4 regions of the Ruegeria sp. THAF33 genome follow, and region 1 is predicted to be linked to each of the others. Evidence: riboswitches for the same ligand, from Rfam matches in the RefSeq annotation. Region 1 holds a riboswitch; each other region holds the start of a gene.
The links. Region 1 has a riboswitch for cobalamin ahead of FIU92_RS18745 (DUF1636 domain-containing protein). Riboswitches for the same ligand answer to the same signal wherever they lie in the genome.
Positions count from the first base shown of each region.

Region 1 (3,903 bases):
GTTCAACGGCGGCGGCCGCTTCAGCGATTTGCGCCGCTCCCTGAACCTTTACGTGTCTGAACAGGCAGAGTTCGGGATCATCGGCGCAAACAACTTCTGCAAGAACGCGCTGAGACAGCAACCAGACTAACCGAAGTTTCTTACCTAAAAGGACCAAGACATGATCCTGTGCTGTGGTGAAGCGCTGATAGATATGATTTCAGAACCGACCGCATCGGGTGCACTGGGCTTTGTGCCACATACTGGTGGTGCAGTTCTGAACACAGCCGTCGCGATGGGACGTCTGGGTGTTCCGGTTGGGATGCTGACAGGTTTGTCATCGGACATGTTCGGCCAGCAATTGATCGATGCGCTGAAAGCGAGCCATGTGGACACGACACATGTGATCACCTCGGACCGTCCCACCACGCTTGCCTTTGTGCAGCTCTCGGATGGACACGCGTCTTACAGCTTTGTTGATGAAAACACCGCAGGCAGGATGTTGCTGCCCGAAGACATGCCCGATCAGCTTCCAGCCGTCTCTGCCCTGTATCTCGGTGGAATCAGCCTTGCGTGTGAACCTTGCGCAGATGCATATGCCGCCCTTCTGGACCGCCACGGTTCCAACCGGGCAGTGATGCTGGACCCGAATATCCGCCCGGATTTCATCAAGGATCAAACCCGATTTCGGACGCGTTTGAACCGCATGATCTCGCGTGCGGATATCGTCAAGGTTTCAGACGAGGACCTGGACTGGATCATTCCGGGCGCTGAATCCGAATCCGCAAAAGCGTCTGTGCTGTTGCAGGCGGGTCCTTCCGTTGTCATCGTCACGCGTGGCAGTGACGGGGCGCACGGTTACCTGGCGGATGGTTCCGAAGTCTCGGTTCCTGTGAAACCCGTTGAAGTGGTCGATACGATCGGCGCAGGTGACACGTTCAACGCCGGCGTTCTGACCGAGCTCAGCCGCGCAGGGCATCTGACCAAGTCAGGTCTGCGCGGATTGACGGTTGAAAGCCTGCAAGCAGCCATGGAACTGGGCGCTGACGTCGCGGCCGTGACCGTTTCCCGAGCCGGGGCGGAGCCCCCTTGGTCGCACGAACTGTGATCTGCGGGATGGTATGATGAAACGATCCGAAATCAACCACATCAAGCCCTAGGCACAGGCGTTCATTCAATCCTTCGGCGCCGTGTTGCCACCCTTTGCGGATTGGTCGCCCGAGAAAATGCGCAGCCCTCTGGCCAAAACGATCCGCAGCCGCGGGCTGGGATATTACCGATTACGCACAAGGCCATTTCGACGAACATTACCTATTCCCGTTCACTCTACGCACTGGTTTAGACGAAGGATCTGAAATCCGGGCGTGGGATGCTCTGTGCAGAAAACTGTTGATCTCGAAAGACAATCAGCTTTCTCCGTTGCACCGGCATATTATCAAGGCAGAAGACATCATCAACCGGGGCGGCGGCGATCTCGTTCTGGAAATTCATGCGTCGGATCCAAACGGTGGCGTCGACCGCGACAACCCGGTGACGGTCCCCAGCGATGCCTGCCCTGTAACCTTGCAACCCCAAGAGTACGTGCGGCTGAAGCCGAGGCAAAGCGTAACTCTGATGCCCGGCATCTGGCACGCTTTTTGGGCCGAGCGCGGCGATTGCCTTATTGGCGAGGTATCGACCGTGAATAACGACCGCACCGACATTGGGTTTGAAAAGCCAATTCCACGGTTTTCAAAGGTCGAGAAAGATTCTCGAGCCGGATTTCCTTCTTGTACCAGACTATTGACACCGTTCGGTCCGGGCTGGCGCAGCAGGACAGCTGGCGCGGCTATTGCAATTCCATCTACCAACGCGTTCGTCTGCCGCTTGACAAGTCTGGCATTGCCGGACTAGCTGAGCGGGATGGTTCCGTAAGGGATGAAAATGGGAACACGGTGCGGCGCTGGAATGTGCCAAGTCCGTGACTGCCCCCGCAACTGTAAGCGGTGAGCGACGCCACTTCACCACTGACCCGCATGGGTTGGGAAGGTCGGCCAAGCAACGACCCGCAAGTCAGGAGACCTGCCATCGCACTATAAACCAACCCGAGGCGGGGCGTCTCGGAAGGAGGCTTGATGGCGCGTTTGCGTAATATCTGGGTATGTGCCCTCTGTCTGCGTCTGGCAAACGACGGAGATGGCTATGACCTGCTATTCTGATCACTACGTTCTGATCTGTTCAACATGTCAGGGGGCGATGTCTGCCGAGGCCGCGCAAGACGTGCTGAATGCCCGGTTGCCTGACGGTTTTGAAACCCGAATGGTGGCGTGCATGGCAGGTTGTGAACGGGCCATGACCGTCGGATTTCAGGCCCCGGGAAAAGCGCAGTACCTGTTTGGCGATATCACGACATCACACGACCTGTCCGCCCTGGTCGAATTCGCGACCCAGTTCGGCGACAGTGACGATGGCTGGACCAGCGCCTCGGACCGCCCCCCTGCCCTTTTCGCAAAGACCTTGTCGCGCATACCCGCATTGCCGTCCGGGGGGGTATCATGAGCTTTCTGGTTGCAGAGAATTTGGAGTACTACGCGCTCAATGGCGATGTCCTGTTGCAGGATGTGTCCTTTCGCCTGGAAGAAGGATCAATTCTGGCAATCGCCGGGCCGAACGGCGCCGGCAAGACCACTCTGCTGAAACTGCTGTGCGGGATCGAACGGGTTATCTTGGGTGATGTTTGGATAGAAGGCCAAAGCCTTCGGACCCTGTCCGCCCGCCAACGTGCCCGCTCCATTGCTGTGGTCGGGCAGCAGGAAATGCCTGACGGGCGGATGCGCCTGCAAGACTATGTTGCGCTGGGGCAAATCCCGATTCAGGGCGAACGTTCGATGGCTCAGCACAAGGCTGATCTGGAACGGGTTCTGACGACGACCGAGCTGTCGCATTTTGCCAACAAAACGATGGGTCAACTGTCCGGCGGAGAACGTCAGCGCGCACATATCGCGCGCGCGTTGGCCCAGAACCCGTCCTTGCTGTTTCTAGACGAGCCAACCAACCATCTGGACCCCGATGCCAAGGGGCACATGCTGTCTCTGGTTGCTGATCTGGGGGTAACGGTCGTCATGATCGTCCATGATCTGGTCATGATCCCGGAATTCGCCACCCATGTGGCGCTGATGAAAGCCACGCGTCTGACGGGGTTCGGGCCTGTTGTCGAAGTTCTGACCCCAGACCGGGTACGTGAGACATTCGGCGTGGATTATCTGTGCTTTCAGCACGAAGGCCGCATGATCCCCGCACTGGATATCCGAAAACGGAAATTGTCACAATAACAGGAACTTAAATATGATGCAGAAACTTTGGCCGGTGGTTGTTTTCGCTGGCTTGGCAGGTGGCGCGGCAGCGGAAGCCGTCACCGTGGACAATTGCGGTGAACCGCTGGTTTTTGACTCGGCGCCGGAACGCCTGGTCGTACATGACATGAACATGGCGGATATGGCCTTTGCGCTCGGCCTTCAGGACAAGATCGTGGGGCTTACCGGAATTACCGGCTGGTACAAAACAAGCCCTGATTTTGATGCTCAGCGTGGCGATATCCCAGAGCTTGCCCCCAAATACCCGACCATTGAAAACCTTGTGGCCGTCGAACCCGATCTGTTTTTTGCCGGTTGGTACTATGGCATGAAACCCGGCGGTGACGTCACGCCCGACACACTGGAACCTTTTGGTATCAAGACCATGATCCTGACCGAAAGCTGCGTGCATCTGGACAAGGATCGCCCCGAGGCCAGCATGAACCTGTTGTTTGATGACGTTCTGCGTCTGGGCAAGGTCATGCATGTCGAAGACAAGGCCGAGGCGCTGGTTGCCGGCTGGAAAGACAAATTGTCAGCCATCGAAGCAAAAACAGCCGATCTGGCAAAGCCCCGCGTATTCCTGTTGGAC
Region 1 covers NZ_CP045385.1:326,437-330,339, reverse strand. The annotation lists gene FIU92_RS23040 (ROK family protein) at 1-130, shown strand, start outside; gene FIU92_RS18755 (carbohydrate kinase) at 161-1,087, shown strand; gene FIU92_RS18750 (D-lyxose/D-mannose family sugar isomerase) at 1,183-1,872, shown strand; cobalamin riboswitch at 1,866-2,063, shown strand; gene FIU92_RS18745 (DUF1636 domain-containing protein) at 2,161-2,517, shown strand; gene FIU92_RS18740 (ABC transporter ATP-binding protein) at 2,514-3,290, shown strand; gene FIU92_RS18735 (ABC transporter substrate-binding protein) at 3,304-3,903, shown strand, end outside.

Region 2 (3,903 bases), 240 kb from region 1:
ATATACCGGATCGTGAACATCAGCAGGTAAACCAGCTTTTCGGGGCACCGCAGACGATGCAGGGCGTGGCCCAGTGTAACCGGCTCCATCGTCCCGACCAAAACCATCAGGGACAGGATCACGGCATTGGCGGTCAAGGCAATCTCGACCGCTTTCCAAAAACCCTGCCAGCTTGCGGAGAATCCCCAAAGCGTGAACATCGGATCCCCGGGCATGGAAAAGGGCAACAGGACCAGCATGAACAGGATGAACCCATCCATCATGGCCATTCGCTTCAACGTCTTTCGCCGCGGCAGACGTGAAACTATCAGAAGCGAAAGCGACACTGTCAGCGCCGCGCAAAGCGCGCCGAGGGATGACAGCGCCACGGTCACGACTGCAAAAACAACTGCCATGACGATCCGCATCCGGGGATCCAGCAGGCTGATCAGACCTTCTGGCCCGTCACCGGCTTCGGACAGCGTTTTTTCCTTGTGCCCCAGAACGTGTGCCATCAGGACGCCAGCTTGCGGCGGGCCGCCATGTAAAAGCCCAGACCGAACAGACCAACGATGTACCCGATCCCGCCAAGGATGGTTTGCAGGTCGTTCTGTTCGCGATAAGCCGCAATCTCGCGCCTGAGCGGGCGCAATTCGTCACGTACGGCTTTGGCGATAACCTGCTGTTCTTCGGCGCTGAGAGACGCCGCCGAACCGCTGGCCTGCGCCAGAGCAGCCGAAGACGAGTCTCCGTTTTCCGCCACGGCAACGCCCATGATCCGCGCGACATCTTCGGCAGACATTGTGACTTCGGCCACATGCCCGGCGCCAAGGTCGGCAAAGAAGGTGTGCGCCACGGCCGAGGTCGGCGTGTAGACAAAGAAACCGTCCGCATCAGTGACCGATCGACCCAGCTCAGCCCCATCCGGGCCGGTGACAATGACCTCGGTGCCGCTTGCCATGTCGCCGTTGGAAAAGCCGATTTCGCCCTCGATGACGTCTCCCGACTCGAAAACGCCGGCTATGACCTTGTGCGCCAGGGCAGGCACAGGTGCGCAGCACACGGCCAATATGACAACCAGATGCTTCATGTGGCTGCTCCTCTGAAAAACAGCTCGGGCTTGACCTTGCGTGCCAACAACACGGCGAACCCGGTCAAAATCGCCTCGATGGCCATGACAGGAATATGGGCGAAGAAAACGAGCTTGGCGGCAGGCAGAAATTCATCCCCCGACAGCGCCAGGGAAAACGCGACCATGCCGGTTGTCGCTGCAATCGCAAATGCGCCGCCGACGCCCCCCCAAATCGCTCCTTGCAAAGGCGTTCCACGCGCGATCAGACGACCGAACAACATTCCGGCCACCACCGCGGGAAAGGCGATATTGACGGTGTTGATCCCCAACACCGTCAACCCGCCAAAGCCGAAAAAGACCGCCTGTAGCAAAAGCCCGACGAACAAAGCCGGGAATGCGGCCCAACCAAGCAGCAGCCCGGCCATGCCGTTGAGGATCAGATGGACCGACGACGGACCAATGGGCACGTGGATCAACGATGCCACGAAGAAACTGGCTGACAGCACGCCCGCAGTGGGGATGCGATCAAGATCCAGAGACCTGAGACCCATGGCGATCCCGCCCGCGGCGGCTATGGCGCCGCCAATTACAACCGGGTTGGAAAGGGCTCCGTCGACGATGTGCATTTGGGGTTACTCCAGATCCCAGGCACGAATCCAGATGACCGCATCCTGGCTGAGTTCTTTGCCCTCATGTTCGGTTGCCGGACCGGAACCAAGGGCGGCGAAACCCCAGTAACCGGCTTTGGGAACGCCGAACGAAAAATACCCGTTGTCGTCAGATATTGCGACCACCGCACCACCCGGCATTGGTGACACTTTCGGTGCAGAAGCGGCCGAGCTTTCCATGTCGGGTTCGGCGGCCATGTACTCGATCTCGATCTCGGCCCCCGCAACCGGCTGACCATCAGCCAGCACACGGCCCGTGAAAGTCGAACCCGCGATGATGTTGGTCGGCTTGTTCAGCGGGATAATCTCGGTCGCCAGACCCACGGGATTCATCCAGTCGGTCGGCAATTCGTTACGGTTCAGGAAGGCTTTGGTGAGCTGTTGGATATAGATGTCTTCGGATTCCTCATAATAAGGCTGAGGAACCGTCACCAGCACATAGTCGCCCGAACGTTTGACCGGGACACTGCCCTTGAACGCCGCGCCCTCGTTTTCCCCGCCGGTGAACCGGATAGGTTCCAGCGTGTCCAGCAAATCGGTCTTTTCACCGTTGTGGATCACATAGAATTCCTGCGGCTTTTCAAGATCCATGACATGGCCATTCTCGAACGGATGCCAGAAAATCAGTTTGACCGGCACATCGCCCGGTTTCTCGATCATGGTGTCGGTGGTGTATTCCAAAAGGAAATGCGCATTTGCGATGGCAGGAAGAGCCACCGCGGCAGCGGCTGCGCTGAGCAGCGTTTTCATGAACAGTCGTCCTTGTCCCGTCGCGCCAATCCCGGCGCGAAATTCGTTTTGACCACGGGACATTCAACGCCAAATTACCCTTTCAGGCATCCTGGTCCGACGCACATCCCGTCGCCGATTAGGAGTGCCCCTTATGAGGGCACATGTCCGGCAGGTATCCTGACTTGCGGGTCAAAGCGTTGGACCGGCCTTCCCGGGCAAACCCCAGTGGCGTTTCAGCCCTGCTCGCCGCTTACAGTTGCGGGTGCAGTTGCGGAATTGGGCCTGAGCCCGCACCGCATTCCCTTTTGATTCCAGAGCAAGCTCCGGAACCGGACATGCCGAGCGGCTTGCCAGACAACTCAGCCTTCCGTCAACGAAAATGTGTTACGGCCATCGAAAATAATGAGCTCGGCAGTATGCGAGAGTGAACCAGTTTGTGAAATATCCAAGGCAACAGAGTGATTTCACATCTAAGCTTCTGAAAGATACCTTTCCGACAACGGCAGGCTCGCCGCACCCAGTGAGCGTGCTTCCGGGCCCACGGTCCCTGCCAGCACGGCAGGGCGCTCGAGACCGGTCAGGTTAAGCTCAGACAGTTTGTCTTCGACCATTTCAACCAAACGCGCCTTGATGTCCTGCGGCATCCAGCCGTCAATCTTCACGCATTCGAAATCTATCAGGCTACAGGATGAGACAATCGCATAGGCAATCCCGCTCGCCGTCTGCTTCAACCAGTTTTCCAGTTGAACTTTTGGCACATCCCAACGCTGGGTCGTTTCCCAAATGGAATGCGACGTGACACCTGCCGTGGTGATTGCACGCTCGAGCACGTACAGGCTGGCCACATCGATAAGCGGCCTGACACCACCGACATCATCCGGCACAGGCAAGGGGCCGATTGCGCCCGAGTTTCCACGCCCTGAAAAGATTGCGCCATTGAGGACCACACCGCCGCCAATGAAGAAACCAATATAGAAGTACAGGAAATCCCTTGGCCCATCGGCTGGACCGAATACCAATTCCGCCCCACAAGCCGCAGTGGCGTCATTTTGCAGGAATACCGGAATATCGAGGCGCCGCGCCAGGTCAGCCTTCAGGTCTGATACGCGCCACGGGTCCATTTCTTCCTGAGGAACCTGAAGGGTCTGGGCCCAGTCCCATAGGTAGAACGGCATGGCAATCCCAAGTCCCGCAATCCTGCCTTTGGCCTCAGGCGGCATGGATGATATCATTTTGCCCAGACTCTCAGTGGAAAACTCCAATGTGGCTTTCGGCGTTGGATAGTCATAGGTTCGCCGCTCGCGCTGCCGCACATTTCCGACAAAGTCAGTCAAAACCAGCTCGGTACTGCGGCGCCCGACCTTGAGCCCAAAGAAAAACGCACCATCCGGGTTGAGGCGCATGGGAACGGAAGGTTGCCCGACCTTCCCGCGGACCGGCTCACCGCGCAAC
Region 2 covers NZ_CP045385.1:563,398-567,300, forward strand. The annotation lists gene cbiQ (cobalt ECF transporter T component CbiQ) at 1-494, opposite strand, end outside; gene FIU92_RS19745 (cobalt ABC transporter permease) at 494-1,069, opposite strand; gene cbiM (cobalt transporter CbiM) at 1,066-1,677, opposite strand; gene FIU92_RS19755 (DUF4198 domain-containing protein) at 1,684-2,469, opposite strand; cobalamin riboswitch at 2,601-2,800, opposite strand; gene FIU92_RS19760 (ROK family transcriptional regulator) at 2,922-3,903, opposite strand, start outside.
Region 2: linked by a shared signal. The riboswitch ahead of FIU92_RS19755 (DUF4198 domain-containing protein) and the one ahead of FIU92_RS18745 (DUF1636 domain-containing protein) in region 1 are both predicted to bind cobalamin.

Region 3 (3,903 bases), on a different replicon from region 1:
TGCGATCAGCTTACCCTCTAATTCGCTCTGTTAGCTATGCCGGGCTGGTGATGGCGTGGATGCTCTGATGCTGTCAACTAAGGAAGAAATACCAAAGAATCTGCAAATTTTTGCCGCTTTACCCCTAGAGGCTAAGAAGCTGTTGCAATTCCCCAAGCACATGAAGGCTTGGAATAAAACACATTGGCCGGGGAAGTTTGGATACTTTAGAGGAACGAGCATGGAGAAGGCAGATATGACAAATCCCACTTTAGTTCAGGGAGTGTTATCGAAAAACCTGCTGGGTTATCTCCCAATGGTCTGTTTTATATGCAGCTTTTTTGTGTCTGCCGCTACATTGCAAGCCTCTGAGCTTCCCTCGATCGGTCTTGACAAAAAGATTGGAGCGCCATCCGGTGCCAAATCACTGTGCAAAGACTACTCGTGGGCGTGCGCGAGCGCTCGTAGCTCTGGTCTGTCCGTGGCAAAAGAAAATCAGATCGTTAAAACGATCAACACGCGCGTCAATCGGAGAATCCGAGCAGTTTCGGATCAAAGCCAATATGGGACAAAAGAATACTGGACACTGCCGACGCAAGGGTCAGGAGATTGCGAAGACTTCGCTTTGCAAAAGAAGTTTGAACTTGTGCAGAATGGTTTGGATCCTACGAAGCTACTAATTGCGACTGTCTTGGACACCAATCGCAATGGCCATGCTGTTCTAGTCTATCGCTCGAGTGAAGGCGATTTGGTTCTGGACAATGTTACCAACAGGATCAAAACGTGGAAGGAAACGAGGTATCTTTTCCTACGAATACAGGACCCGATTCACCCTGATCGTTGGGTACAGGTTTTTAGTGGCTAAAAACAATGTGGCGCGCCCTCGAGACGCGCCACAATAATCTTTGGAGCTGCGACTACCGGTTTTTTCGCGGCAACCCAATTTTAGGACACCGCTTCAAACTTTGGTCAAGCTTTCGCAGCGTTGTACAAACGCGGAGTCACCAGACCTGTACTGTTCAAACCGCGCATCGCCTTGGCTGCCGCAAGCACTGCCAGATCAGCAATCGGCTCAATGACGATTACCAGCATATAAGCACCGCCAAAGGATAGAACCGAAGCCATGGTTTCTGCGCCGAAACCCTGGCCGTAGAAGGCCCAGAACCCAACCCATGCGACTACTCCTCCCTGATACGTCGCACTCAGCGCAAGAGCTTGGCCATATTTGAGGTCAACATATGCTGTGCCGGGAGCGATGATGCGGCTGGCCAGTGCTTGTAGCGCAAATAGCGGCACCAGCAGAGTGGTCAGGTTGATGAAGTACTGCGGAAGATCGAACGGGGCAAAAAAAACACCCTGAATCAGGAGACCAGCTGCCAATCCAAAAGCCGCGGGTGCAGCACCGAGAAGCAGAAACAGCGTCGACCCCAGGATGAAGTGGACTTCAGAGACACCAACCGGGAAATGCGGCAGGACTTCGAAGAAAAGGAAAACCCCAACGGTGGCGAGCACCGAGCGCATAGCAAAAGATGCAGGTCCATTCGCACGCAATGTGGAAAACGTTTCTTTCGCTGCGTAAGTAGCCGCACCTGCGGCGGTAACATAGGAAAGCGCGATTTTGGCACCATTCACGATGCCCGGTTCGATATGCATGTTCTTTCTCCCTACCGCCTCACCCGGCGGCTTGTCAGGTTGAATCGACCGTAAGGCCGACAGGTTCAGTCTGGGCATAGCCCGGCGCTTTACGGCAGGTCTCCTGACTCGCGGGTGCTCGCTCCGCCAACCTTCCCGGTTCCATTACGAACCAGTGGTGTCTTGGCATCGCTCTCCGCTCACAGTTGCGGGGGCAGTTACGGAATTGGCGCCATTGAAAACACCGAACCGTATTCCCTTTTAATCCTTTTGGCTTCCGCCATCAGGAACCGAAAACAATTCACCGCTACAATGGCGGCTTCGTTTCTGTCAAATGTCTTTGCGACCTAGTCCGAAGTAGACTCGACCGATGCAGGATTCACGCAACCGGCGACATGGTCCATTAGGTAAACCAAGCGTTACCTGAAACCTCTTGAAGCTCTAGCTGCTAGAGGCTTTAAGACTCGAATTTGATCGCAAAAATGCGATGCAACCACATTACACTTGTGAACCAGGACGAGACTTATGCTGACACGGCGCCATTTCATTCAATCAACCACAGCGCTATTCTCGGCGTCTGCGGCCAGTCCATTGATCGCCAAAACATGGCCAACCTCGTCGCAAAAGACCTATTGGGACAGCCAGGTCACGCCATTTGACTACGATCCAGCGACCTCAAATCCATGGGGCGTTCATGACCGTTTTTTACCACGACGTGTCGTAGCAAATGATGGTTTGGTTCCCGGTGACATCCATGTCGATGCCGTCGCGCGCTATCTTTACCATATCGAGGAAGGCGGCACAGCAATGCGCTATGGCGTAGCGATCGCGCGTGGGAACCTTTACGAGCCCGGTACCTATGCTATCCGGCGCAAGGTCGAATGGCCACATTGGACGCCAACGGCTTCAATGATCGAGCTCAACCCCGAATACGCGGAATTCCGGGATGGCATGGAACCCGGGCCAAGTAATGCTCTCGGCTCTCGAGCCCTTTATCTATACGTTGGGGATCGAGATACTTATCTCAGAATCCACGGTACACCTCAGCCCAGAAGCATCGGTGGTCGCGCAAGTTCTGGATGTGTTAGAATGATCATGGCCCATATCAATGATCTCTACCCACATGTAAAAATCGGCTCGACCGCATACGTATACTCGGCCGAAGATAGCGTCACAGCCCGCTCATAAATTTTGGGCAGCGCAGGTGGATGTCGCTGCCCTCTTTTTTATCAGGCGTCACGCGCAGCGCAGATCGGGGCGCCATTCGTTGCGCGCAGTGGAACCAGCGTCGTCTCGACAGGTCCGCTGTGCTCATACCAAAAGCAGTTATCTTCTGGCATAAGGCGCGCTGTGGCCAGATCTTGCCCCGGTTCTGCCAGCGCAACAACTGAATCCGGCAGGTTACCTGGTTCGAATGCTTTGCTTTTGCCCCCTGTGAACTGGGCTGAGCAACCGGCAGTAATCGAGACTAACGTGATGGTAATTGCGATCCGTTTCTGCATTGACTTGTTCCAAAATTTATTACGTCTTCTGCGACTAAATTGCATCCACGCGACCGGCCCGCAAGAAGGAATGAAGCATCAATATCGCGGGCAACGAACCGGATTGAAAAAAATTGAAAAAGGTATTGAAGCTCTAGTTGCTGTAGGAACTATTTGCAAAGGACCGCAGAGATTCTTGAGGTCTAACTATGTCATCCGATACCCACAACCACGACCATGACCACGAAAATAGACAAGGTCACAACGCGTGCGGCAGTAGCGGGTGTGGTGACATCGCGCCCGCCGGTCCGATTCCCGAAGGTGGCAGAAGCTTTCAGGTCTCTGGCCTCGATTGCGCCGAAGAGGTTGCGATCCTGAACCGGGTTATCGGCCCGAAAGTTGGTGGTGAAGAGCATCTCGCTTTTGATGTCATCAACGGTCGAATGACGCTTCTTGAAAGTGCTGCCAAGCTTTCTGACGAAGATGTCATGCTGCTGGTTGCCAGCACCGGTATGACCGCCAATTCTTGGGATGACGGAAATGCCGCGCAGGATCAGGCGGCGCATATTGCACGTCAGCGGCGGTTCACCGCGCTCAGCGGAGGGTTTTGGGCAGCGGGTTTTGGCTGGCACATTTTCGAAACCGGCATGGGCGGTGCGCTTGGGCTGTTCTCGGGACATGGTGAGGTTCCGATGCCATTAGCCGAGGCAGCTTTGTTCGCAGTCGCGATCTTGTTTGGCGTCTGGCTGGTGGCCCCTAAGGCCTGGTATTCGGCGCGTCGACTTTCGCCGGATATGAACCTTCTGATGGT
Region 3 covers NZ_CP045386.1:107,610-111,512, reverse strand. The annotation lists gene FIU92_RS21400 (transglutaminase-like cysteine peptidase) at 56-844, shown strand; gene FIU92_RS21395 (energy-coupling factor ABC transporter permease) at 949-1,632, opposite strand; cobalamin riboswitch at 1,708-1,921, opposite strand; gene FIU92_RS21390 (L,D-transpeptidase) at 2,137-2,799, shown strand; gene FIU92_RS23085 (hypothetical protein) at 2,841-3,113, opposite strand; gene FIU92_RS21380 (cation-translocating P-type ATPase) at 3,302-3,903, shown strand, end outside.
Region 3: linked by a shared signal. The riboswitch ahead of FIU92_RS21395 (energy-coupling factor ABC transporter permease) and the one ahead of FIU92_RS18745 (DUF1636 domain-containing protein) in region 1 are both predicted to bind cobalamin.

Region 4 (3,903 bases), on a different replicon from region 1:
CTTCCGTTCATCGGGACCGCCTGATCGGGCTGAACCCTGACGGCGAAGTCCCGTTGCTGACCCCCGATCAAACGACCGGCAGCTATGCCGTTGGCGATTGGGTTCTCGCCGATGACGACAAACGCGTGCGCCATTTGCTCGACCGGCGCAGCCTGCTGCACCGACGCGCCGCCGGTACAGGCGCCGCGACGCAACTGATCGCAGCCAATGTCGATGTGCTGTTCATCGTCAGCTCGTGCAATGCCGATTTCAACCTGCCCCGGCTGGAACGGTATTTGGCGCTTGCGTATCAGGCCGGGTGTTACCCGGTCGTTGTTCTGACAAAGGCCGACAAATCGGCGGACCCTGACAGTTTCTCGGGACAGGTGCAATCACTGGACCCGTTCCTGACGGTTCTGGCGATCAACGCGCTGGACCCGGCAGAGGTTGAAAAGGTGCTGTCCTGGTGCCCAAAAAGCCAGACCGGAGCGCTGGTTGGTTCGTCGGGCGTTGGCAAGACGACACTTGCCAATACCATGACCGATCAGGATCTTGCCACCTCGGACATTCGCGAGGATGACGCAAGGGGCCGGCACACGACGACCGCACGCGCATTGCACCGGATGCGCAACGGTGGCTGGTTGATCGATACACCCGGAATGCGCGCGTTGCGCCTGGTGGACGCTCAGGACGGGATCGACGACGTTTTCTCGGACCTTGCCGAGTTGAGCCGGGACTGCCGTTTTTCGGATTGCCAGCACAGCTCCGAGCCCGGATGTGCCGTGCAAAAGGCAATAAGCCACGGTACGCTTGATCCGGCTCGATTGGACCGGTGGCGCAAGCTTCGGCGCGAAGATCAGCGCAACTCTGAGACCGTCGCGCAGTCCCGGGCGCGGGACAAAGCGTTCGGCAAGATGGTCCGTGGCGTCATGAAGGAAAAGAAACTTCGCAACCGGTGATTGTTGGACGGTGCCCGGCCCGTCCTGCGACGCGTCTGATCAAGCGATCAGTCGCGGCCAAACCGCTGCATTGCGCCGGGCAAATGCTCCGATATGACCAACCTCGGGCAACCCGAAATCGGCAGGGCTCAGCAGGTGGCGGTTGGCATCGGGGCCGTAAAGATCCGCAAGCCGCCAAACCGCTTCCGGCGGCACCATCTGGTCGTCCTCGAAGGTGAACAAATCCACGGGCGTTCCAGAATCCTTCCACTGCGCCGCAGGTAACTCATGCCCGATTTCAGGCACATAATTCAAAGGCGCGGTACACCATTTGCGCCACTGCCAATAGACCGATGCCGGCAGATCCGAGCCGAACCCGATCGCCTTTCCGGGAAGGTAGCCAAGGGCTCGGGCCAAAAGCGGGGCATGACCATACCAGAACAATCCTGCCAGACCCCGATAGGGCCATGGGTGGTCGCTTACGGTTACCAGCCCCGAACACACACAGATCATCCGGTCAATCAGATCGATATCCGGCTGCACAGGCCCCAACATCGCGCCGATCGAATGACCGATGGTCCAATGCTGCGAATCGGGAAACCGTCTGCGCATTTCCGCCCGTGCCGCGGGCATGTCGATCAAAGCCCAATCCGCCATGGTCGCACGCGAGTCTTTCAGGCGGCCAGTCAAGGAATGCCCGTAATCGCGATAGTCATAGGTCAGGCAGGCCATACCCTGCTCGGCAGCAAGCCATCGTGCGAAATGACGGTAATAATCGCGCGGCACACCCGTTGCACTGTTCAGCACGACGACGATTTCGGGCGAGGTCAGCGGGCTGTACAATCGGGCAGACAGTGTTTTCTGCCCGGAAGGAAAGCAAAACTCTTCGGTCAATACCGTTTGCTCTGTGTCCAACATGATCTCTGGCTTTGCGCTTGGTAAATCCGGTTTCAGAACCTCAACGCCCTCGACACTATGCATGAACCAACATCGTATCCAGCATGACCAAGCGTCCGGTCAAAAGATCGGCTTGACTCGATGCGTGCTCAAACGCTAGCGGTTGTGTGATGGTTTCCGGCCTCCACAAGGGGTCGGGATGAAAAGGGAACACGGTGCGGTAATGTCTGGTCATGCAGGCAACATCCAAATCCGCGACTGCCCCCGCAACTGTAAGCGGTAAGCGATGCCGAAACACCACTGGCCCCGAAGGCTGGGAAGGTTGGCAAAGCGATGACCCGCAAGTCAGGAGACCTGCCATCGGAAACGAAACCAAAACTCGGGCGGGGTGTCCGGGCAGGTCCTGACGGCATCACGATGTCCCACCTGTCCAAAATATCCTGTCCACCAAGCGCGGAGGGCGCAGGATGATCTGGAAGACAAAAACACATGAATTCAGTGCAACAGTATGTCAGCGGACGGGTAAAACCTGCCCCGCTTTGGCGCGGCTGGCGCGCTCGATATCCGAAGCCATGGCCCAGGCGACCTCGGCCACAAGTGACGATTTCGAGATTGAGGGCAGCAGTGAGCTGTCACATTGCACCGAAGGATGTCATGCAATTTTCCGCGCGCAATCAGACAGCATTCGTGTTTTTTGCGGGACGCAGCCCGAAACCGCAGTTGAGCCGCTGAACGGCTATGCCGACCTGATCTTCGGAAACACGTTCAGTGCGATGCCATCCGGCGTCGTGAATCCTCCACCCTGCGCGATGATCGAAGTTTCCACGATCCGGCCTTGGAAACCTGCTTGCGCGCCCGTGCAGATTTCAATCTGAATCCAGACTGACCTGTGCCTGGGCGCGCCGAGAGGCCCAGGCCAGTTGCGCATCCGTTTCGACGGCGCAAGGGCGCACCGCCCGCAATCGTTGCAGCGCCGTGTCCGCGCGTTCGCCGCATTCGACCATAAGCCGAAGGACAACCATACCTGACCTGCCACATCCCCCGCGGCAGTGCACCAATACGCGACCTCCGCCGGAAAGCGCGTGCCGGGCTGCGGCGCTGACGGACGGCCACGCGTCATCAATCGCTTTTGTGGGCGCTCCGAAATCTTCGATCGGCAGGTGAACCCATCGGCTGGCGCGGCTTTGAATATCGCTGCCAAATTCCTGCGCCCCGTCCTGAAGCATTTCGACATCCGTCGTCATCGAAACAACAAGCCCCGGCTGCCAGGCTGCGATCATATCCAGATCGCTGGAGTAATCTCCGCCGCGTCCGGGCATCGAGGTCAGTGCCAGCGTTCCGCCACCAACTTGCAGGGCGTAGATCACCAACTGCGACATGAATCCTGTCCTCCCCAAAGAACTCTTTACAAAAATGAGCCATTAAATCCGCTGATGCAGTTTAGTGCGAAAGCGACTCGTTTCTAAATCAAAAATCATCGCGCCCCGCTGTGGACGCGGGCAACGGTGGCCACTACGCTGTGCCCAAGCACCGAATCCCAACGAGAAGACATGACAGACAGCTCCAGCCCCGCCTATCAGGTTCTCGCCCGCAAATATCGCCCGGAAACCTTTGCCGATCTAGTGGGTCAGGATGCCATGGTGCGCACCCTAAAAAACGCGTTTGCGGCCGACCGGATCGCGCAGGCCTTCATCATGACCGGCATTCGCGGCACCGGCAAAACCACGACCGCAAGGATCATCGCCAAAGGGATGAACTGCATCGGACCCGACGGAACCGGTGGCCCCACGACCGAGCCCTGCGGTCAGTGTGAACATTGTGTCGCCATCATGGAAGGCCGCCATGTCGACGTGATGGAGATGGACGCCGCCAGCCGTACGGGCGTCAACGATATCCGCGAGATCATTGACAGTGTCCGCTATCGCGCCGCCAGCGCGCGTTACAAGATTTATATCATCGACGAGGTTCATATGCTCTCGACCAGCGCGTTCAACGCGCTGCTCAAGACGTTGGAAGAACCGCCCGCGCATGTGAAGTTCATCTTCGCAACCACTGAAATCCGCAAAGTCCCTGTCACCGTGCTGTCCCG
Region 4 covers NZ_CP045384.1:2,813,407-2,817,309, forward strand. The annotation lists gene rsgA (ribosome small subunit-dependent GTPase A) at 1-938, shown strand, start outside; gene FIU92_RS14090 (hypothetical protein) at 978-1,898, opposite strand; cobalamin riboswitch at 1,969-2,191, shown strand; gene FIU92_RS14095 (hypothetical protein) at 2,282-2,689, shown strand; gene FIU92_RS14100 (dual specificity protein phosphatase family protein) at 2,681-3,193, opposite strand; gene FIU92_RS14105 (DNA polymerase III subunit gamma/tau) at 3,365-3,903, shown strand, end outside.
Region 4: linked by a shared signal. The riboswitch ahead of FIU92_RS14095 (hypothetical protein) and the one ahead of FIU92_RS18745 (DUF1636 domain-containing protein) in region 1 are both predicted to bind cobalamin.